Regions from separate parts of the Anoxybacillus andreesenii genome, predicted to be linked through region 1. Evidence: riboswitches for the same ligand, from Rfam matches in the RefSeq annotation. Region 1 holds a riboswitch; each other region holds the start of a gene.

Region 1 (7,859 bases):
CTCGGTTTCACAATGTTCAATCACCCAATTGTAAAAAGGTCGTTGATCCTCAAACTCGGTCGTACAAAGAGAATGGGTGACCCCCTCGATTGCATCCTCAAGTGGATGGGCGAAGGCATACATCGGATAGATGCACCATTTGTCTCCTGTATTGTGGTGGGTTGCGTGGGCGATTCGGTAAATAACTGGATCACGCATATTGATATTTGGGGAAGACATATCAATTTTGGCACGTAGAACCTTTTCTCCGTTGCCAAACTCACCAGCACGCATGCGTTCAAATAGGTCGAGATTTTCCTCGATTGAACGGTCTCGGTACGGGCTTTCCTTCCCAGGCTCTGTCAATGTCCCACGATATTCACGAATTTCATCAGCAGAAAGATCATCGACATAGGCGAGCCCCTTTTTAATGAGTAAAACAGCACGGTTATACATTTCCTCAAAATAATCTGACGCAAAGCGTAGATCGTCCCACTCATAGCCGAGCCACTTAACATCCTCCTGAATAGAGTCGACAAATTCCTGGTCTTCCTTCAGTGGATTCGTGTCGTCAAAACGCAAATTGGTCTTTCCGTTAAAATCATCTGCCAACCCAAAATTGATAACAATCGACTTTGCATGTCCAATATGTAAGTAGCCGTTCGGTTCTGGAGGAAAACGAGTGATAATCTTATCGTGCTTCCCACTCTCTAAATCCTCTGTAATAATCGTTCTAATAAAATTTGAAGAATTTTGTTCCAATCTTTATCAGCCTTTCCAGTGAATCAATAGTTATTATCCTATTATACAATAGGAAGTGGTGAAATAAAAAGCCTCTTCCCTTTGAAGTCTCATAGAACTTTGCAAATTTCGACTCATTATTCGATCTCCAACTTGGATGGAAATTATGAAAACCTTTTCAAGAAAATAACCGTATATTATAATGGGGAAGGGGTTTTTTAACCTCTCGGTAGGGGAAAAATATTTTCTATGCTATGATAGGAATAGGCTTTTTTTAATATATTTATACTGAAAAAGGGGTATCTGTGATGAAATTTCGATCGGCATTTGACATCATTGGTCCAGTAATGATTGGGCCATCAAGCTCACATACAGCAGGAGCTGCAAGAATTGGCAGAGTGGCAAGAACATTATTTGGTCGGAAGCCGCAAAAAGCGATGATTTATTTATACGGATCCTTCGCTGAAACCTACAAGGGACATGGTACCGATTTGGCTATTGTTGGGGGCTTGCTTGATTTTGATACATTTGATGAACGAATTCCTATGTCACTTCAACTGGCAAAGGAAGCAAATATGGAAGTGGAGTTTTTCGTGGAAAGCACAGTCACTGATCATCCGAATACCGTTGGCATTCGGCTCTTTGATGAGGACAAGGAGCTTGAACTCGTTGGAATATCGATTGGTGGTGGGACGATTGAAATTACCGAACTTAACTCCTTTAAGCTTAAGCTATCCGGTGAAAATCCAGCTATTCTCGTTGTCCACAATGATCAGTTCGGAGTGATTTCCGCCGTGACAACGGTGATGGCGAAAAATAAAATTAACATTAGTCATATGGAAGTATCGCGCAAGGAAAAAGGCAAGATGGCAATGATGGTTATCGAGGTCGACCAAAAGATCGATGAGAAAATTCTAAATGAGTTAGAGGAACTTCCAAATGTAACTCAGATTATTAAGATGGTAGAATAATAGCTTTTTGATTGATTACAGCCTAGAAGGAAGGGAAATTGAAGAACATGATGTTTCGAAGTGTTGCGGAGCTTGTTGAACTCGCTGAAAGCAAACAAGTGAAAATCGCAGAGGTTATGATTCAGCAGGAGATAGAGGTAACAGGATTATCACGGGAGGAAATCCTATCCAAAATGGATCGCAACTTAACGGTGATGGAAGAAGCGGTCGAACGCGGACTAAAAGGAGTCGTCTCCGTATCAGGACTGACTGGGGGAGATGCCGTTCTTCTCCAAAAATATATTAACAGTGGAAAATCTCTCGGTGGGAATCTTTTATTAGACGCTGTCAGTAAGGCGATGGCAACAAATGAAGTAAATGCGGCGATGGGGACCATCTGTGCCACCCCAACCGCTGGCTCTGCGGGAGTGGTACCAGGTACTTTATTTGCGGTGAAGGAGAAGCTAAATCCGACAAGAATGGAAATGATAGAATTCCTTTTTACAGCTGCTGCCTTCGGATTTGTCGTAGCCAATAATGCCTCGATTTCTGGTGCGGCTGGAGGATGCCAGGCAGAGGTTGGTTCTGCAAGCGGGATGGCAGCCGCAGCTATTGTAGAATTGGCAGGTGGAACGCCAAGTCAATGTGCTGAAGCCATGGCGATTACTTTAAAGAACATGCTTGGTCTTGTTTGTGATCCAGTAGCGGGCTTAGTAGAAGTCCCATGTGTGAAAAGAAATGCGATGGGTGCATCGAATGCCATTACAGCAGCGGATATGGCACTAGCGGGAATCAAAAGTCGTATTCCTTGTGACGAGGTCATCCATTCGATGTATTTGATCGGGCAAACGATGCCAACCGCTCTGCGAGAAACTGCAAAGGGCGGACTAGCAGCTACTCCGACTGGAAAGAGGCTTGAGGCAGAAATATTCGGTCGAAAAGAATCGGTGGAGCCAGGGGCTCAGAAGTCACTATTACTTCATTTGTTACCGAAGGAGTAAGAGGTAGAAAATTCCTTGTTCCTGTGACAAAGGCAAAACTGTTGATTTATCGTCAAATTTTTCTTTAAGAAAATATAGTAGTCTTCAAGAAAAATCATTTATAATATAGGCATAAATGACTATTGCGTATCATATTTTATGGATTCGATGATCATCCTTTCGTATTTGGGCACTTGAGAGGCTGGGAGAAAGTGGTGCAACCGGCCTTGGTTTAAGGTCGGTTTTTTTGATCTCAGAATCTGCAGGACCAATGAAAAAAACGGTCAAAGGGGTAAACAACTTGAGACGATGGATGAAAAATCATTTTTTGAAAGTGAATGGAGCTATTATTATAGTTTCCATTATACTAACGTTGTTAGCGATCATTTATAAAGAATCTTTATATGGAATCTTCGGTGAGGCTAACTATTTATCTTTACATATTATTATGGAAATCTTCATGGTCGTCGTATCGTTTACCATTGCTATTCAAGCATGGATGATGTTTCCGCATGTTCTGTCCAGTTATCGATTGTGGCTAGGCAGTCTTTTTTTCACGATAGCATTGCTTGAAGTACTGCACCTTATCTCTTATAAAGGAATGCCGTTTTTTATCACAGAAAGTTCACCATATAAAGCAACCTGGTTTTATATCGTCGGAAGATTGACCCAAGCTCTTGGGCTGCTAATCATTGTTGCATCAAGGGATCGGAAGGTATCTATCTGGTGGAGATGGAAAGGGTACTTGCTTGGGGGAGTCTACACCTTCATATGGGCATTCATTATTTTCAATCCTGCCAACTTTTTGCCTGAATTGGTTATCGATGGGCAAGGAACAACGATTTTGAAAAATAGTTTGCAGTACATCGCCATCATTCTTCAGATTGTCTGTATTATTTTCTTAATTAGGAGGCTCAATCAGAATTCTAAGGAAACACTTCATCTCATGCTACTTGTTGCTTCTGTTTATTTAATCATCGGAGATTCTATGTTTACCTCTTATAAGAGCGTTTATGATATTTCAAATTTTGTAGGGCATTTATTTCAATTATTTGGTTTTTACTTTCTTATGCGTTCTTTTTATTGGACCTCTGTAGAGGAGCCGTTTCAAAAGCAAAAGGAGGCCCAATCTCAGCTGCGCTATCTTGCCTACCATGATGAATTGACAAAGCTACCAAATGGACGCTTGTTCAAGGAGCGGCTTGAAGATGAGTTGAAAAATAGGGCAGGTATGAAGAAAGCTATTCTTTTTATTGATATTGCGCGATTTAAGACGGTTAATGAATCCCTCGGACATTCCTTTGGAGACCTTGTTCTTAAAGGAGTTGCTCAGAGGATGAGACAAATATTGCCTACCCACCTCTTAATTACAAGGATGGGTGGGGATGAGTATACCGTTCTCATGTCCGAATTAACAAGTGAAAAGGATGTCATTTCGATCTGCAAACAGATTCAAAATGCGATGAATGAGCCTTTTCAAATTCAGCATTTACGACTCAATGTGACATTAAATATTGGTGTTTCCATTTATCCTGAGCATGGCAGAACGGAAACAGAGCTATTGAAGCATGCTCATGTTGCGATGAATGAAGCTCGAAATGAAGTCTATCGATATAAAATCTATCAAAAAGAAATGGACAAACAGCTTATGGACCGCCTCGTGCTAGAGCAGGATTTACATAGAGCTATAGCAGAAGGGAATCTATTTATTACATACCAACCGCAAGTGGATCTGCGCACTGGTCAAATTATGGCCTTTGAGGCCCTACTTAGGTGGAGGCATCCCGAGCGTGGTCTCATTTCTCCTAGCGATTTTATTCCTTTAGCAGAAGAAACAGGACTTATTATTCCAATTGGCGAATGGGTGTTGAGGGAATCTTGCAGGCAATTGAAGGAATGGCATCGCATGGGCTTGCCGAAAGTTGGAATTTCTGTGAACCTATCCACGAAACAATTTTTCCAACAAAATTTGCCAAAAATTGTTGAGGAAATTTTAGCTGAGACGGGACTGTCACCGCATTATTTAGAGCTTGAGATAACCGAAAGCATGACAATGGATGTGAGTAACGCCACGCTTATCCTTCAAGAATTCAGGGATCTGGGCGTGAAGATTGCGGTTGATGATTTTGGAACAGGTTACTCATCCCTACATTATTTAAGAGACCTGCCGATTGATCGGTTGAAGATTGACCAATCCTTTGTGAAGGATATTATTCTCGACAAAAGAGAAGCAGCCATTATTTCCATGATTGTCTCAATCGCTCAGCATCTTCAAATTGAGGTCATTGCAGAAGGGGTCGAATATGAGGAACAGCTGCAATTTCTGCGGGAGCATGATTGTATGCAGATTCAAGGGTATTTGTTCAGTCCTCCTCTTACGGCTGAAGAAGTGGTAGTAAAGTTCATCAATATTCAGGACAAAGCCCACCAATATCGGTGATTACTCAATGGATAGGAGAGCATAATGATAAATTTAATTAAGATCCCAAAAGAGGATGAATATATTTTACACAATCTCATGCAATTTTATATTTACGAATTTAGTCAGTGCATCCCTTCGATCAAGTTAGAGGAGAATGGTTCGTTTGCTCCCTTTCAGTTAGAAAAATACTGGAATGACCCCAATTTTCATCCCTTTTTTATAAAAAGTGAGGAGGAGTTTGTTGGGTTTGCCTTAGTAGAATGTGATTTCAATGAAGGTCCACACTCCATTAATGAATTTTTCATTATGTCTAAATTTAAGGGAAGAGGCTTTGGGAAGGAAGCGGCAACAAAGATTTTTAGAATGTTCCCTGGTAAATGGATGATTACGCAGATTGAAAAGAACTATCCTGCCCAGGCTTTTTGGAGAAGTCTCATATACCGTATTACGAATGGTAATATGGCAGAAAGGTATGATGAACACCGGAGATCGATACAGGAATTTCATACTGATTTTCTTGTTGACAATTAAATAACTGAGGAGTATTTTAATAACAAGCATTGACCATTCTTTTGTTAGGGATGGTTTTTTTTATTTTCAGAAGCCCTTTGTATTTATTCTAGAGAGGAAGAAAAGAATGAAGAAATCGTTTGCCGTTTTTGGATTAGGAAGATTTGGAGGCACATTGGTGAAGGCCTTGTCTGAATTAGATATCGATGTTTTGGCCATTGATATTGATGAAGCAAAGGTGAACTATTACTCTGAATATGCCACACAGGCTATCCTAGCAACTGAAATTGATGAAAACACCTTAAAGAAGCTAGGAATTCGTAATTTTGATTATGCGATTGTTTCATTCGGTGATGACATTAAATCTAGTATCCTCACCTCCCTTTTGTTAAAGGAAATTGGCGTTCCTCAGGTCTGGGCTAAGGCGCATGATGATTATCATGCGAAGGTACTTGAAAAAATCGGGGTAGACCGTGTGATTCATCCAGAACGGGATATGGCGCTTCGGATTGCGCACTATATCGGCTCCAAAAAAATCATTGATTATATTGAATTATCGAAGGAATTCAGTATTGCTGAAGTGGTCGCCTCAGACAAAATTCATAATAAAACCCTATCAGAATTAGATATTCGGGCTAAATTTGGCTGTAATATTGTTGCGATTCAAAGAGGAAAAGATATCGTTGTTTCCCCTTCCCCAGATAAAGAAATCTTGAAGGGTGATGTTCTCGTTGTCATCGGCAGAAATGATGATATCAATCGTTTCGATAAGAAGGGTGTCTGAAATCATGCTTTGAATTGTTATTTTGTAGCATCTCTGTAGTGTTATTAAAGCTTTTCATGAAGGCAAGTTTTCAAAATCATCCAATTTTTCTATGGCATATTCATGCGAAAAGGCGTATTTTAGTACTATAGATTAATATGAATAGAGAGGGATGAAAAGATGGAGCTTGGATATATAAATGGAAGATTTGTTGGTCTAGATGAGTTGGTTCTTCCTATTGATGAGAGGGGACATCAATTTGGTGATGGCGTATACGAGGTGATTCGGTTTTATGATGGAAAGCCTTTTATGCTTGAGGAGCACTTAGAGAGGTTAATTCGCAGTGCCAAGGCCATAAAGCTTCCAGTGAAGGAGAGCCTAGCGGATTTTACCGAATTGATTATATCAGCTGTGGAAAAATCAGAGATAAAGAATTGCAATGTTTATCTCCAAATAACTAGAGGAATTGCAACGAGAAATCATCTTTTTCCAGATGCTCCTGTTTCGATAACGATGACGGTTCGACATGCCAATCCCATACCTAATGAGAAACGGGAAAAAGGGGTCGATGCAATCACGCATCCAGATGAGAGATGGGCGAATTGCTACATAAAATCTTTGAATCTGCTGCCGAATATTTTAGCCAAGCAAACGGCTTTTGAGCAGGGCTGTCATGAGGCAATTCTAATCAAGGATGGTTATATTACTGAGGGAACGAGCTCAAATGTCTATATCGTCCAAGGGGGCGAAATCATCACGACCCCGCTAACAAATCAAATCCTACCAGGGATTACGAGAATGGCGGTCAAGAAGCTAGCATCTGAATTGAACATTCCTTTTGTAGAAAAGCATTTCACAACAGCTGAACTCATGGAGGCAGATGAAATTTTTATCACAAGTACGACAGCAGAAGTGCTTGCTATTGTTAAGGTTGATGGAAATATCATCGGCAGCGGTACACCTGGTGAAGTCGTCACAAGGCTGCATCAGCAATTTCAAAAAATGGTTGAGGCCCTTTAGTAGGGGGTTCTTCATGAATATCATCGATATGCACTGTGACGCTTTGTTGAAGCTTTGGGAGTCTAAGGGAAAGGCATCTTATAAGGATGCGCCCCAAATCGACACAAATAAGGATCGTCTAATCAAGGGGGAAATTAAAGTTCAAGGCTTCGCCATTTGGATTAACCCAGCGTTCAAATCCACACAGGCATTTGATGCAGTCCTTGAGCAGGCTGAACTTTTTCATAAGGAAATCTTAAAGAAAAACAAAGAAATCAAGCATATCAAAAATTGGTCCGATTTAGAAAAGCTAGGAGAAGGGGAAATTGGAGCGATTCTAACCCTTGAAGGGGTTGATGCAATCGGCAATGACCTCTCTAAACTGGCTATTCTGTATGAACTCGGGGTGCGTTCGGTCGGACTGACGTGGAACAGCGCCAATCTAGCAGCTGATGGGGCCCTTGAACCGAGAGGGGCCGGTCTTACGGCTTTTGGTAAGGAGATCGTCACGTTCA
Region 2 (7,859 bases), on a different contig from region 1:
AAAGCCCTGAGGAGATCAGGGCTTTTTTTACACTTGATACATAACTGTTCCACTACTTGAATTGAAAAATAAAGACTCCGCCCACCATTACTAATACACCAATAATTTTATTAAGACTTAAAGCAACAGGCTCTATACCAAACAAGCCTAACGTGTTGATCATTAATGCTATGACTAATTGTGTTATTAATAGAATGGAAACAGAAAAAGCTGGTCCAACATGTGCTATGCCTTGCATAACGCTAAACACGATAATTACACCAAATAAGCCACCCAAGAGATAAACCTTATTCACCTCTTGCAGATTTTTGATGCTCCCATCTCTTACAATAAGATAAATGATTACAGAACCAATTAAGCCAATAGCGTGAACAATTGTAGTAGTCAACCAAAAACCAGCTTTTGAACTTACATTAGTGTTAAAAATTCCTTGCAGTGTGATAAATATTCCTGCGAGTAATGAAAAAAGAATTCCTTTTAGCATAATAATATTTCCCCACCAAATTATTCGTATTTTATCCCATCTGCCAACTCTTCAAGCTTCTTCATGTTCTTTACCTGGATAATTCCTTTTCTTCTCTCTACAATATCCTTTTCAACAAGCCCATTAATCACTCTATTAAGATGTCTATAGCTAGTACCTAATAATTCAGCTGTTTCCACCAAATTTGACGTCTTGATTTCTTCTTCAAAGCTATCATCGGTGCTTGTTAACATGGACAATAAGTAACTAGCAAATCTATTCTCTACCTTAGTCAGAAGGTTAAGGCTGGCAGCGTTGGAAGATGAATATAATCGATTGCCTAAGTGTTGGACAATATACTGAAGAAATGCTGGATGATTATAATAGTGTTCATATAACAAGTTGAATTTGATTCCAATCAACAAACATTCACTTAAGCATTCTACAGAATTCCTCGCCTGCCTTTTGGTTACAAATTCTAATTCACCTACCATAGATGGCGAGTTATTAAATCTCAATAAAAGTGATTTGCCATTAGGTAAAGGCGTGGAGATTTTCACTCTTCCCCTGACTAAAAGTAATAATTCTTCCAAGTGGTCTCCTACAGAAAAAACAACTTCACCTTTTTCTAGCATATATAAATTGAAGTGTTCTAAATGTTCTTTATTAAATACTGTTAAAAGATTATGCCTAATAAGCAAGTCACTTAGTAATTGTCTATCGTTTATTTTTTTCATTGCTCATCACCTTAACAATCATTCTTCCTGTCATTAATAGTAATATGTGTTAATCGATAAAAGAAAGGACATTTGTCCTTTCTATCAGTTCCACGGAATCGATCGTTAATCCTTCTTTAGAGCTGCTGCCAAAAATGAATGAAGCAGGAAACCATAATTGGTTCCTGCTTCTTCAAGTTAAAGTAAGTTGGGAAGACAACAAGGATAGCTTCTCTCTCTAGTTAACTAAATCTGCTTTAACACATACTCACAAACCTGGCTTGATATGAGCCTTGCTGCTACATAGGGAGGGTGGACTCCTCTGGCGCCTTCAAGTGGAAGTCCCAACCACAATACCTTGTCATCTATCATCACAAACGGAAACGGAAAGCTTTTTTCAAGCCAGACATTGGATGCACTCCAATTTTTATTGGAAATAACGGTTAATTTTATTCGTTTGCCTCTACCTAGTAACTGCTTATTCCATTCCTCAGAAAGCAGGGTTCCCTCAGGCAGAGAGATGGTAATGGAAGACTTGGCTGTTTTCAGATCCTGAAAAACAACTTCCAGCTTTCGCGCATGAATCCATTTCAATTTGGGATGCTGATTGCGAATCCAAGAGCCGATTTCCTTTGTCGTGATCGTTTGTTTGTGCCGGACCTGATAGTCAACGAGCTGTCGCAGCGTTTTTCCTCGATAGACATGCTTTTCGATAAAACTTCTGTTGCTGACGTGAAGAAATTTCCCCTTCGTTCTTGTAATAGCGACATTAATCAGACGTTCACTATCCTTCCCAGTTAATAGCATTCCTGCCCGATCTTGCGGAGCACTATCCACCGTATCAAAAATCATCACATCCCGCTCACTTCCTTGGAACCGGTGGACAGTCGCCGCAATAATATCCGCTTGGTTATCTCCCTTCTCATCCATCTCTTCTAGTAGCAAGCCCATAAGATTTGCCTGAGCCCGATATGGAGTCACATAGCCAATCGATTTCGCTCCACCTAATTGGGCTTCATGAATCAATTGAAAAGACAGCAAGAGCTGCCATAGGTTAAATCTTGAATTGGTCGTTATATCACTCATCCCGTGCAAGCCGGTAAAACTGGTATCCAGCAGCACAGATGCATGTCCTTTAAATGGAGCAAGACCTACGATCGGATTTCTGCTTTTATGAACACTCTCATGATCACTTACAAGGGAATGATAAATATACCGATTGGTAAAAGCAGAAATATCAGGATGCATCCTTCTCTGTTCTTTTAAAAGGAATAACTGAGGATGAAGCTTCCCTTCGTTCAACCACTCCACCATCCCAGCATGATGGAACACATCCTCTTTCAGCCATTTGACGACAAGCGGGTCCCGGCTTGAAGCGATCGGCGGCAGCTGTTTGAAGTCCCCGCAAATAATAACTCTTTTTCCTAAGGTAGCGGCAAAAGCAACCTGTGGCACAAACGCCATACTTGCTTCATCGAGGATGACAACATCATAGGTTTGTTCGTAAACCGCTTTGTCACTTGCCGCCTTAGCCAGTGTCGTCCCCACAATGAACGCATCTTCTACTAGTTGAACCTCTTTCCTTCGAACCTTTTCCAGCATCCTCGCAATCCGTATTTCTAACTCCAGCAGATGATCCGAATCTCGTTTGCTGAAAGAATGGGCCAAGTCTTGCTTGATAAGGCGCCGTTCTTCGAATAGTCTCTCTCTATCTTTTGCTAAGAGCGGATCCTGCTTTTCAATGAGTAGATTTGTGGTAATTTCGCGATGAGTTGTTGAAATGTCCCCCATGCTTCCACCGTAGCGAAGTACATCCCCTTCTTGAAATCTCTTTTTTCTTTTCATAAAATCAGTCAGTTCAGCCATTAGGACATCGACCGCTTGATTGCTATGGGATAATATCAACACTCTCTTCTTCTGAAAATACTTGTTAGCGGCTGTTCTAGCCAAGGTGTATGTTTTTCCTGTACCCGGCGGCCCCCAGACAAATGTAGCAGGATTGTATTTCGACCTTAACATCAATTCATGGACATTACTCTTGATTTTTTCCACTGGGTGTTTCTTTTCCATCGATGGATTCATCAATCTTTTCACTCTCAGCCGTTTTTGTTTGTTTTTTTTGATTTCATCCAAGCGCTCTATTAATTGTTCAAGCAGTTCCCAAGGATCATGTAACAGATAAGCATCCGAGATAAATTCCCCAAGGTTTTTCTCCAAGGCAAGGATGATCCCCCTACCCTCAGAGGAAAGCACTTTGCCGCCCGTTTTCATCGTTCCCCATTCCAGCTTTATTGAGGAACCAACTGGTATTTTCAACGAGCTGGCTGTATCAAAATAATAGCTATATGGGCCTTCATTTGATACCATCCTGCCATTTACTACGGAATACCTGCTTCCTCCAAATTTTTTTAAGTATGTAATCTCTTGATGCAGCGCTTGCTGCCACTCTTTGATATAGGTTATGGTTGTTGTCATTTGCTTCCCCTTGTTGTCGCTTTATACTATGTATTTTTTAGATTGTGCAAACACTCCTTAGTATAGTTTACTCAAGGCTTTCAGCAAATATTTTTTACACCTCATTCGGGATCTGCTGGTAGTAAGAAATTTGTAGCAGTCCTTACTTGTGGGATTGATGCTTACTTAGGCAGATTTGCCGCCTTTGTTGGAATTCCTACCAAAAATTATTAAAAATCTATAGATTTTCCCCTCAAAAGATAGTAAAATTCTACTGTTTCTACTTATACGAAGTGGCAAACTTATCGAAAGGTAAGGACGCAAAGCTCCAGACCTAATGCCTATTGGCTACGGTGGCTGAGTTACCGAATTTAGTTGGGAAACGGATATCTTCCTGCTTTTATTTAAAGCAGGTATTTTTTTTGCTCAAAATTAGACATCTAGGGGGTTACAGAATGAAATTTAGAAATTGGAAAGTCGCTGCATCTTTACTTGTAATATCTGGTGCCTTACTAACAGGCTGCCAGGATACGGGGAATGAAGGCAAAACATCTAAGGAAACCTTGAAGACTGAGTCTTCTCAAAAAGAGACAAAGCCTACGTTGGAAGAGCAAGGATTTGAAATTAAAACGGTCCTGTCCTATGGTGAAAATCTCAATATGATATCACTTGAAAAAGACGGTGCGGAGTATGTCGGTACGATTGATGATAACTTTCATTGGCTGATGGAGCCCACGAATGAATATAAATTTGAGGAATTAGAGTTCCATGATGGACTAGCTGCAGCGAGTATTCCAGAAATGAGAGAAATGATACTAGCGGAGGACCCTGAGGCTAGATTATACGGTTACATAAATACAAAAGGCGAATGGGTCATTGAACCGATATTCAGATCTGCCAATAATTTTTCAAACGGAGTTGCAGTAGTAAGTACGATCGAGGAGGATCGTGATGATCTCAGTAATTCACGAACAATTGTCATTGATACAAAAGGAAAGGAAGTTGGCGAATTAGCTGAGGTGGGCCTTGAAAAATTGGACTTATATGATGGAGACTACTTTTACGGTTCATATTTCGGTGATTATTTATACACGACATTCGGATTTTTTGACAAACAGGGAAACTACATAGAAGTATATGAAGAAGAGCCAGAAGATGAAGGTAGTCATTTTCTAGTCTTGGACGGAAAAATCATCAAAGAAGATGCTGATGGTTATATTAGCATCGAGGGATTGGATGGTTCCCCTATTAAAACCTTCGATCAGACAGGCCACTTTACAACAGAAGATATTAAAGACCTGCTCGATCACAACATGTTCCTCGCTTCAGGTGACATCGTTGGGGGAGAAGGAAATGCCATCGTGGATTCTAATTTCAATGTACTTTTTCAACCTGATGGTTTTACACTGGGATTAGCCAAAAATCTCATCTTCACTGGAGAATCATCAGGTGACCCTGAGGATGAGGCATATACTCAATCAGGGGACTTTTTTGACTATACAGGTAAAAAAGTATTTAGAGTAACCAATATGGTTGGTGCCGTTTATGGTGATAAATATTTTGCTAAAGGAAAAGAATATTATCAATTAGTAGACATAAATGGAAAAGTATTAATTGACGAATCCAAGAAAATCACCGACACTGAAGCTGCTTTGTTTGATGAGGGTGGGGATGACAACACTCCTAGTAAGAAATTAGTTCGAATTGAATATAGAAAAAATGCAAAAGATGCAGAGCCAAATCAAGCACTTTTAAACGTAGATACTTTAAAAATAGTAGACTATGAGGACTTGCTAAGATTGGAAACTGATGGATCGAAAGTAGTGAAAGCTCAAGCTAAAGAAGTTAAGAACAAGCAGAAAGATACAAACACCAAAGTGGTTAAAAATACATCGGCAGAGTTAATTGAGCACAAAAAAGAGTATTGGAGATTTGTAGACGTCTTGACAAATCAAATAAAGGAAAGCTTAGCCACATCACCTCAAGGAATCGATGGATTTGAAGGATTACTTAAAAATTGGAGAGAAATACAAGGTCAGTTGGAGGGGCTTAATGTACCAAATGACCCAGCATATCAAGATTTCAATCAGAAATTAGTAGGTGGTCTTCCACCCCTTATAGAAGGTACCGAAAAGCTGCTAGACATGTTGCAAGATTACCAATCCAATCCTACTTCTGAACAAGAAAGAGCCATCAATGATGAAATTGGGAATCTAGAGTATAATCTATTCAACTTTCAGTCCAATATCAATGCCTTAGACGGAACAAAAAAGCTCTTGCAAGATGCTTTAAAATAAAGTTATATATTGGGATTTGGACACTAGTCACCCTTTAGGAATCTATTTTCACAAGCTTAATTCACACGAAGCAGGATACCTTAGTTGGTTCCTGCTTCTTCAATTAAACAAATGTTACCTTCAGCAGATCTCTGAATTATTCACCTGCGATGATCAAACTACTTGATTGTTTCAGTATATATGCATTTATTCATCCAATAAGTAATTATTTTCTTCATTAGCTGGTTCAAGTGTTCTGATTTCATAAGATTTACATCCAGAAGCTATGAACGGATCGGATTCTGCTATATTTATTGCCTCAACTAAATCTTCGGCAAAAAATATGACCATTCCACCTGGATAATCCGTAAAAGGGCCACATAGCACTAGTTTTCCCAATCTCTTCAATTCTCTTAAATATTCCACATGGCTCTTTATGAGTTCCTTATTTATCGGCTTCTCGTTTTTCATCAGATACATATACATTATGGTTCATCCTCCTCTGCATGCAAACGCAGCTCGAAATATTCTACAAGAAAATAGTAGCATTATGATATAAGGCTATCAATACGAACGATGTTTACAGCAATTGAATGGTACCACTCGGAGCAGCTGCTTTTGTTTATAGCATTTCTATTTATCTTTTTTTCTATTTGATTTGCATTCATACCCCCCCTTCTCTTCAACGATCCTAAACCCTCTTTCAGGCTCAGTGATGAAGCCTAATGATTGTTGCCTGTTATGGTCAATCATCCCCCTTAGGTCCGATGTAAGATTGCGTTTGTTACGAAATGAAGATTCTCGCATTTTAATATTAATTTCATGACCATAGCTCAGAAATACTTTCGTGTCTTTTATCCCCAGTGATTTAGTATTTTTCACATGATTTAAGGCGAACCAGACGCAATTATGTTTTTTATAGGATCTTGTTGGGAATAGCCAGATGTCCAAGGAGCCATCGATTTTAATCGGATACATTTTTTTATTTTCCCCAAGCAGCTTTCTCGAACTACTTAAGGCACCTTTGAAATCTGATCCATAGCTGATAAGCGACTTATCAATAAGGTTAACCGGTGACATGGCGACTAAAAAGCAATCTGCACCTTCTATAACAAATGTGAATAATTCTCCATTCTCATGAAATACACCATAAAGTAGAACTGTCTTTCCATTAATTAAGTAATTGTACTTAATATCCAATTTGTATCCCTCCTTCATTGTGTTTGCTGTTTCACTAATCGTAGATCTATAAAATTTCCGCGAAAAAGGGTATACTAACAAAAGGTTGGTATACCCGACCTAAAGACTCCCATAGGTACTGTCTGCCCAGACTGTGCTACCTATGGGGTTTTTATTTTATTTCTCACATTCTCCTCACCTCCCTTGTTCCTCAAGGAAGTTTACAAGCTTTTCAATATTTGCTTTGTCGTTAGCCAAATAAAAATATCCTCCTCTAGCAGTGCCCGCAAACTCCTTCCAAATAGGATTTTTTCTATTAAAATCGACATCTTTTAAACTGCGCATTCGCTCGACTAATTCTTGTTCTCGCTCTTTTAGATTTGTATTTTTCAAGCCTTTATTCGCAAAGTAGGCAATACTAATAAGTAGAGGATGATTTGCCAGCATCGATATCTGAAAATCCCCGATCCGTTCTGGAGGATATAACTTGAATAATTCGTGAAACCACGTATTGATCAGCTTGATGTAATCCTCTGCCTCCATGTGCATTTCATAGCGATCCTCCATCGTTCTGAATACCATTTTTCCAGTTAGAAAGATTGCCACAATTTGGCGCAGATGTGACAACGAAAGCAGCTTCTTATTAGCGGGCCTTACGACTGCTATTTTTTCAATTTCAACACCAGCTGTCTTTAATTGTGAATTTGTTTCTAAAATTGAATTGGTTATGATGTTCAATTCTTTTCTTGAGTCAAAGGCAATCCTTTTCGA
Region 3 (7,859 bases), on a different contig from region 1:
AGCCGTGAGGGTTTGCTGCGTTTACATATTGAATCTGACCGTTTTTTATATCAATTACGACATATATAGCAGTCAACAAAAAGCTCTGCATGTCATCCTCATCAGCGAATAATTCATAGACGTGCCGATTTAACTCGTTCATGACGCTGACAGGATCTATTAATCTTGTCATCATACCTTTTAAAAGGGAGCGAATAGACATAGCTACCAAAGAAGAAGCGATGCCATGTCCCATGACGTCGAACAGCATGACTGCGTATAAATTCTCATCAATCTGGTACCAACTATACATGTCACCTCCTAGTTTATTGGTTGGAATATTAATTCCATCAAATTGTATATTTTTACTACATAATGAAGGAGTCAATGCATGTCTCTGTATTTTTTTTGCAATGGCTAAATCTGTTTGAAAACTATATTCATTATTTTTTCGTAGCCTTGTTTCATTCTGATATTTAATTGAAGCATGAATTCTAGCCTTGAAATGAAGATAGTCAATCGGCTCAGGAATGAAATCATAAATCCCTCTTTCAAAAGCTCTTTCAACAATACTCCTATCATTCAAGGGGGTTAGCAATATGATTGGTATGTCAACTAATTCGACAAGCAGCCCTAGGCAATTCATAAGCTGAGTTTTGGAAATGCTTGAGGGATCATAATTGTATATGATTAACTCTGCTTTTGTAGGTGACTCGGTTAAATCTTTTAGGGTTTCTTCTGTTGTTACAGTAAAATGAATATTGCTAATTCCCATCGAATGTAAATAATCCCTTAGAAGTTCACAATCTTCCCCTTTTTTATCAATAATTAATACGGACAATTCATTCCCACCCATTCTATATGAGGATCTGATAGGTAGTCGCAGATAATTTAAAACTTTAGTACTTTATGACTATTATTCAATTGTGACTATTTTACCATTTTAATATTAAGAAATCTATAATGGAATTGTAAAAAAATATTAGTTTGAGGTAATAAGGATGTTAATTATCTTTTTAGCTTGCTGCTGGGGACTAAAAAATACAACATAAATAAATGGATAGACATAGGACTTTTGACTATATTATATTATTTTCATAGGTATAAATTACTATTCAATTTCTTGTATTTTACAATATTTCCATTATAATAAAGGTGGAAATAATTCTGAAAAGAGGTTACTGCCTATGATTCAATCCATCTTATCAAATTTGGCCATCATATTATTGGGTCATTTAACAATGAGCACACTCATGAGCTTCCGGGAACATTTTTCTAAGAGGCAGATTAGTTTGTGTATTATTCTACTCTTTTCAGGGGTAATTATTGCAATGTTTTATTTGCCAATTCAATTTGGATCCTACAGACTGGATTTAAGGCTGATTCCACTCATATTCTTGGCGCTGCTCAGAGGCTGGAAAATAACGCTCCCTGTCCTTACTATTGTCAGCTTTTGGCGCTTTTTCATGGGAGGAGATGGGGCCATTCCAGGAATAATATTCGGTATGATTCTACCGACCTTGTTTACCTTGTCATTTTATAAACCCGACAAAGCCCGCAGCCATTTGATAGGCAGAATGATCCTTATATCAGTATGTTGGTTTATTTCTGATTTCCCTATTATATTTATCCTTCCTAACGGATTGGAAATATTTATGGATATTTTCTGGATAAGGTATCTATCATTTCTTGGTACAGCTGTCATTTTTTATCTTTTTATTCTCCTAGAACATAAGCGCGAGGCTTTAAAGCAGCAATTGGAATTCCTTGCTTGCCACGATCCTCTTACAAAACTACTAAATAAAAATAAATTCACACAATTAGTTGAGGAAAGTTTGTTGGAAGTAAATAAAACACATTCCATTTCCATGATCGATATTGATCATTTCAAGCAGTTGAACGATAAATATGGTCATATAGCTGGAGATCAAGTATTGATGATGTTGGCGAGGATATTCAAGAAGTATGAAAATGAAAATATAAAAATTGCCAGGTATGGTGGCGAGGAATTTATTCTGTACCAAAGGACGGCTTGTTTTGAAGAAGCAAAAAAGCTGATTGAGGAAATTCAGAATGAGATTCGGACTACTTTATTCAAAATAGATAAAAATCAATCTATAAAGGTCTCTGTATCAATTGGGCTAGCTGAAATAGAAAAAAACACTAAGCTTGAAGAAGCAATCAAATTGGCGGACAGAAATTTATACAAAGCAAAAGAAAATGGGAGAAATCAGTTGGTAGTCTTATAAACTAGTGGTCTTTACTTTTTTATCATAAATTAGATATATTTAGCAGTTTTTGTTGATTTTTGTAATTTATTAACTATAATAAACTTAAATATAGTAAATGACATTTTAATACATAGAATTATGGAAGCGATGAAGAATCATTTGTATGTGGGCACTTGGATGATTTGGAGCAAGTAGTGCAACCGACCCTAGTATGTTACGGGTCGGTTTTTTTTTCTAACTTTTTTGATAAGGATGCCGATAATTTTTTACAAAGATTGAAGAATTATAAAAATAAAAATAAAACTTAATTATTGCGGAGGGAAGTTAATGAACATTTTTGTAAAAAAAGCTAAACCATGGAATGAATATTTGAATTTTTCGGGTAAAACAGATATTTCCCAAGTCGGGGAAAGAGTCAAAGAACGATTGAAATTTTTCGGTATTGATCAAGATTCATTGGCATATGTCAAAGAGGCTGCTATCATTCTAGCTCCTTTTAAAGAGGAATTGATTAATCACTTCTATGAAAATATCCAATCGGTGGAACAGCTTCAAAAAATCATCCTTCAACACTCGACCTTTGAAAAATTAAAGAAGACAATGGAAAAATACTTGCATCAATTCTTGAGTGCGGAAGTCAATTATGAATATATATCCACAAGACTTAATATTGGGCAGGTACATAGTAGAATCAACTTGACTGCAGAACACTTTATATCTGCTCATCACTTAATGATTCAACTAATGACCTCAATATTAATGGAAAAATCACATCAAAATCCTGATAGAATGATGAAAACGGTTCTTGCGGTTCAAAAGCTTGCTGCATTTGACCAGCAGCTTATTGTAGAAAAATATATGGAAGAAACCTTTAAATCCTTTCTTTTTTCTGTTTCAGACATGCTCAGTGAGACAACAGGCATTGACACGACAAAGCAGCTTATTACAAGCATGGAAAAACAGCTCGATGAAACGTATAGTGTGACAGCAGCAACAGAAGAAATGAGCTCATCAATTCAAGAAGTTGCTAACTATGCTACAAAGGTAGCCGAAGGAACCGATGAGGCTGTTCAGTCAGCAGAAGATAGTAAACGAGTGGTAGATGAGGCGCTACATGGTATACAGATGGTGGGTCATGTTTATGAAGAGGTCGTAACAAAGGTGGGACAGCTTAGTCAGGAAATTAAACATACCCAGGATGTAGTCAAGATGATAAGAGAAATAGCGGATCAAACGAACCTGCTTGCCTTAAATGCTAGTATCGAAGCAGCTAGGGCTGGTGAACATGGGCGTGGTTTTTCTGTCGTAGCTGCAGAAGTTCGAAAATTATCTGAGCATACGAAGGAGCAAATAATTAAAATCACTTCTAATATGGACTCTTTGCAGCAAGTATCAGTGCAGCTTATACAACAAATTCGGGATACAGGGAATTTAGTTGAACAAAGTGTTACAGGAGCTGAGTACGCTGGAGATGCATTAATGAGAATTGTGTCAATGATGAAAGAGATTAGTGAATCAACTGCACAAATAGCTGCGATGAGTGAAGAGCAGACAGCTACGGTTGTGGATATTGCAGAGCGAAATAGCATTATTAATGAATACAGTGTTCACTCTCAAAAAATTGCAAAACAGACAGCAGAAACAGTTTTTGAATTGAGTAGTCAATTGGATGATTATCGCAAATCGTTCTTTAATATTAACGTTAAACTTAGTGCTAAAGATATTGTTAGAGTGGCTAAAACAGATCATCTACTCTGGAAGTGGAAAGTATATAATATGATGCTAGGAGTTGTATCTATTGGGGCACAAGAGGTAACATCACATGATATGTGCAGGTTAGGGAAGTGGTATTATGGTGATTTGCCTGCTCATGTGAAAAGTAAGGATGCCTTTAAACAATTAGAGGAGCCTCACAAAGAAGTCCACCAATATGCCAAACTAGCAGTTGAGTGTTATACAAAAAGTGATTCAGCTGGTGTTGAAAAAGCCTTTGAGCAGCTTGAAAGAGCTTCAAACCAAGTTATTGAATTGTTAACTCGTTTAGAAGCGGAACTATAAGAGGTTAACCAGTTTTTCAGATTAAACGAATAGGAAATTAAAAGGAATAGCTTAATCGGCTATTCCTTTGTGTTTGCTCATATTAAATAACATCATTTTTTGATTGAAAAATAGAAGATTGCATTTAATTAGACGGATAATGGGAAAAAACTAAGGATATGTGTATTCTAAAACTGTGAGATTAGTCATTTATTTTTATCACTAGTTATAATAAACTATAATTAGTTATAAATGGTTATAACTAATTATATTCATAAGGCAGAGGTGCAAAATGAAAAAGTGGTTTAAATTCGTTGGTATTCTCTTATTTGTACTTATGTTTGCGGTAGCGTGTTCGAATAATGAGAATACAGATCAATCTTCAGACAAGCAGGAACCAAAAAAAGAAAGTAAGGAGAAGGTGGAATTAACGATTTCTGCAGCAGCAAGTTTGAAAGATGCAATGGATGTGATCGGGCAGACATATCGAGAAAAACATCCTGAAGTAACTTTGAAATTCAACTTTGGAGCCTCCGGTTCTTTGCAGCAGCAAATCTCTCAAGGAGCGCCAGTTGATTTATTTTTCTCAGCAGCAGAAGATAAGTTTGATTTATTGGTAGAGGAAGGGAATATTGCAAAGGAAGATGGATTGGATCTGCTTGGAAATGAACTTGTATTAGTTGTTCCAAAGGGGGATCAATCGATTAAAGGTTTTGAAGATCTTACAAAAGAAGAGGTAGGCAAAATTTCAATCGGGACTCCTGAATCAGTGCCTGCAGGAAAATACGCAAAAGAATCTCTTGAAAAGATGGATATATGGAAAGATGTTGAATCAAAAGTAGTTTACGCAAAGGATGTTCGTCAGGTTTTATCTTATGTTGAAACTGGTAATGTGGCCGCTGGAATTGTTTACAAAACCGATGCATTGGTTTCTGACAAAATTGAAATTGTTGCGTCAGCCGATCCGGCAACACATACTCCAATTATTTATCCACTTGGGATCATTAAAGATTCAAAACATTACGAAGCAGCAAAAGAATTTTATGAGTATTTACAAAGTGATGCTGCTCTAAAGGTATTTGAGGAATATGGATTTACTACTAAATAAAGAATTCATGCAAGAATTCTTAAGTCCAATTTGGCTATCAATAAAGGTAGCTACGATATCGGGTATTATCGTTATTTTCATTGGAGCGTTGATAGGAAGAATTTTCGCTAGAAGAACTTTTAGAGGGAAAGCCGTTTTGGAGACCATTCTCATGCTCCCGATGGTTCTCCCACCTACAGTTGTTGGATTTTTTCTTATTGTCGTCTTTGGGAAGAATAGCTTGGCAGGACAGGCAATCGAATGGATCTTTAGGCAGCCCATCATTTTTACATGGTGGGCAGCTGTCATTGCTTCCATCGTTGTAGCATTTCCACTTATGTATCAATCCGCAAAATCGGGATTTGAGGGGGTTAACCGTGACATAGAGGACGCAGCTCGGGTAGATGGAGCAAGTGAATGGAGAATTTTTTTATTTATTTCTATTCCGTTAGCTTCAAAAGCCCTTATTTCTGGAAGTATATTAAGCATAGCACGGGCCTTGGGTGAATTTGGAGCTACTCTGATGTTCGCAGGTAATATTCCGGGAGAAACACAAACGATTCCTACAGCCATTTATATAGCCATTGATTCTGGTAATATGAAAATGGCATGGATGTGGGTCATTTCCATTGTCCTTCTATCCTTTTTCATGTTGCTGATTGTCCGGATAAAAAAAGAGTGATGCAACTAAGAGAGAATTCAGAAGTGAATTCATATTCTCTTTTCATCATTCATAAAATGGACAAGGGGAGAAGCCTGGTTGGGAGGGAAACAAGAAATGTATAAAACATTATTAATTTATTGCTCGCTATTTTTAGGAGCATCTCTACAAGGAATGGCGATGTCCATCTTCTTGTTTCCCCATTCCATTCCATCGGGTGGTGCGGCTGGCTTGGCCATCTTAGCGAATCATTGGTTTCAACTGCCTTTAGGCTTTTCTTTATGGTTAGCTAATATTGTTTTCCTTGTATTTGCTTTGAAATATTTTGGCTACACATGGACATTTCGAACGATTCTAGCTGTGGCGACAACCTCCACTACTGTCACGATCCTATCTTCGTATTTTCTCCCAATCCCACATTGGCATATCATACTGGATATTTTAGGAGGTAGTATTTTTTTTGGTATTGGCGTAGGCATCCTCATTCGTGCAGGGGCATCCAGTGGGGGAATGGTTATTCCCGCCTTGATGATTGCCTCCTACAAGAAGTGGAGTCCAGGTAAGGTGATGATGGGGATTAACCTGCTGATCTTTTTATTAACCGCCCTCGTCATTGATTATAAAATTGTTATCTTCGCGATTATCTGTCAATTTATCTCGACCAATATTATTGACTTTATTTATAATCTTAAAATTTATCCAGGAGGCATTTTGATCCCGAGTTGGAGGAAGAAATAAAAGAAGATCCTTATGCTTTAAAGGATCTTCTTTGCTTTTGAGCTGGGAGAGAACTTTCATTCTATTTTTATTCCAATTAAACGGGAGGGTTATATTCTACATCAACTTTATCTTTTTCTTGGAAAGGTGAAAGCATAAAAGCAGCTTTAAAGTCGGTTTCGCCCTTGTTGACTAAATAATGAACCTTTTTTGGTTCTACATGGATAAAATCTCCTTTTTTGCACTGGAAAATTTCACTATCTATATGAATCTCTAACTCTCCTTCGAGAATAAAGAAGTTTTCCTCCATAATATTGTGATAGTGAGCTTGGAAATCCTGCCCAGGTTTTAAAACAACAATACCAAAATTCATTCTTGGTCCTCTTAATAAATATTTTGGACCACTGTCTCCAAATCTATATTCTCTATCATTCTCGTTAACGATTGTCATTGTAATCACTCCATCTAGTATTCTATTTAATTCCCGGTGCTATCCACATATGTTCTGTCAAGTCATTGTCAGCTAGTTCTAATTGCTTTTTGTAAATTTCTTTCCATTTTTTGTACAGCTCTTCGTAAACTGCATTATTCTCTTTAATCGGATAATACGTTTTTTCAAATTGAATGACTTTTGCAATCGCATCATCAAAGTTATTGTAAACATTTGCACCTACTCCAGCACAAATGGCAGCTCCAAGAGCAGTAGACTCTCTAACTACCGGTACCCTTAATGGCTTGTTCAGTACATCGGAAACGATTTGGCACCATAATTCGCTTTTAGATGCACCACCAGCAAAAACAATTGATTCAGGAGAAGTGTTTGTAATATCATTGACTAACTCAATGTTTCCTTTTGTGACAAATGCGGCATTCTCCATAATGGCGCGATAAAAGCTCACTTTATTAAATTTCTCTGAGTCCAGTTGGAAATTAAGGAAGCTTGGGGCTGCATGCTTCCAAGACTTATAGTTCATGACATCGGAAAATGTAGCTAGCATGCCATAGCTACCAGGAGGTACATCGCGAGCCCGCTTTTCCATTTGAACATAAACACTTTCGCCTGTTTCCTTTTGAAAATGTTTTTCAAACTCACAGAAGCTATCCCTAAACCATCTCATGACGAGACCTGGGAAGAAGGCAATGGCCT

The links. Region 1 has a riboswitch for cyclic di-GMP ahead of J2S07_RS05410 (putative bifunctional diguanylate cyclase/phosphodiesterase). Riboswitches for the same ligand answer to the same signal wherever they lie in the genome.
Region 2: another riboswitch for cyclic di-GMP. It lies ahead of J2S07_RS08630 (WG repeat-containing protein); the one in region 1 lies ahead of J2S07_RS05410 (putative bifunctional diguanylate cyclase/phosphodiesterase).
Region 3: another riboswitch for cyclic di-GMP. It lies ahead of J2S07_RS08465 (methyl-accepting chemotaxis protein); the one in region 1 lies ahead of J2S07_RS05410 (putative bifunctional diguanylate cyclase/phosphodiesterase).

The regions. Positions count from the first base shown of each region.
Region 1 is NZ_JAUSTU010000004.1:63,080-70,938, reverse strand. Features, by position in the region: gene J2S07_RS05425 (glutamine--tRNA ligase/YqeY domain fusion protein) at 1-741, opposite strand, end outside; gene sdaAB (L-serine ammonia-lyase, iron-sulfur-dependent subunit beta) at 1,029-1,691, shown strand; gene sdaAA (L-serine ammonia-lyase, iron-sulfur-dependent, subunit alpha) at 1,742-2,671, shown strand; cyclic di-GMP riboswitch class II at 2,803-2,886, shown strand; gene J2S07_RS05410 (putative bifunctional diguanylate cyclase/phosphodiesterase) at 2,952-5,090, shown strand; gene J2S07_RS05405 (GNAT family N-acetyltransferase) at 5,115-5,603, shown strand; gene J2S07_RS05400 (potassium channel family protein) at 5,710-6,366, shown strand; gene dat (D-amino-acid transaminase) at 6,526-7,365, shown strand; gene J2S07_RS05390 (dipeptidase) at 7,379-7,859, shown strand, end outside.
Region 2 is NZ_JAUSTU010000007.1:3,891-11,749, reverse strand. Features, by position in the region: gene J2S07_RS08645 (DMT family transporter) at 53-484, opposite strand; gene J2S07_RS08640 (Crp/Fnr family transcriptional regulator) at 505-1,200, opposite strand; gene J2S07_RS08635 (DEAD/DEAH box helicase) at 1,426-3,654, opposite strand; cyclic di-GMP riboswitch class I at 3,919-4,003, shown strand; gene J2S07_RS08630 (WG repeat-containing protein) at 4,089-5,930, shown strand; gene J2S07_RS08625 (YciI family protein) at 6,117-6,395, opposite strand; gene J2S07_RS08620 (competence protein ComK) at 6,543-7,109, opposite strand; gene J2S07_RS08615 (DNA sulfur modification protein DndB) at 7,284-7,859, opposite strand, start outside.
Region 3 is NZ_JAUSTU010000006.1:178,279-186,137, forward strand. Features, by position in the region: gene J2S07_RS08455 (SpoIIE family protein phosphatase) at 1-820, opposite strand, end outside; gene J2S07_RS08460 (diguanylate cyclase) at 1,233-2,228, shown strand; cyclic di-GMP riboswitch class II at 2,342-2,425, shown strand; gene J2S07_RS08465 (methyl-accepting chemotaxis protein) at 2,538-4,268, shown strand; gene modA (molybdate ABC transporter substrate-binding protein) at 4,540-5,355, shown strand; gene modB (molybdate ABC transporter permease subunit) at 5,336-6,016, shown strand; gene J2S07_RS08480 (YitT family protein) at 6,113-6,733, shown strand; gene J2S07_RS08485 (cupin domain-containing protein) at 6,810-7,163, opposite strand; gene lsrK (autoinducer-2 kinase) at 7,186-7,859, opposite strand, start outside.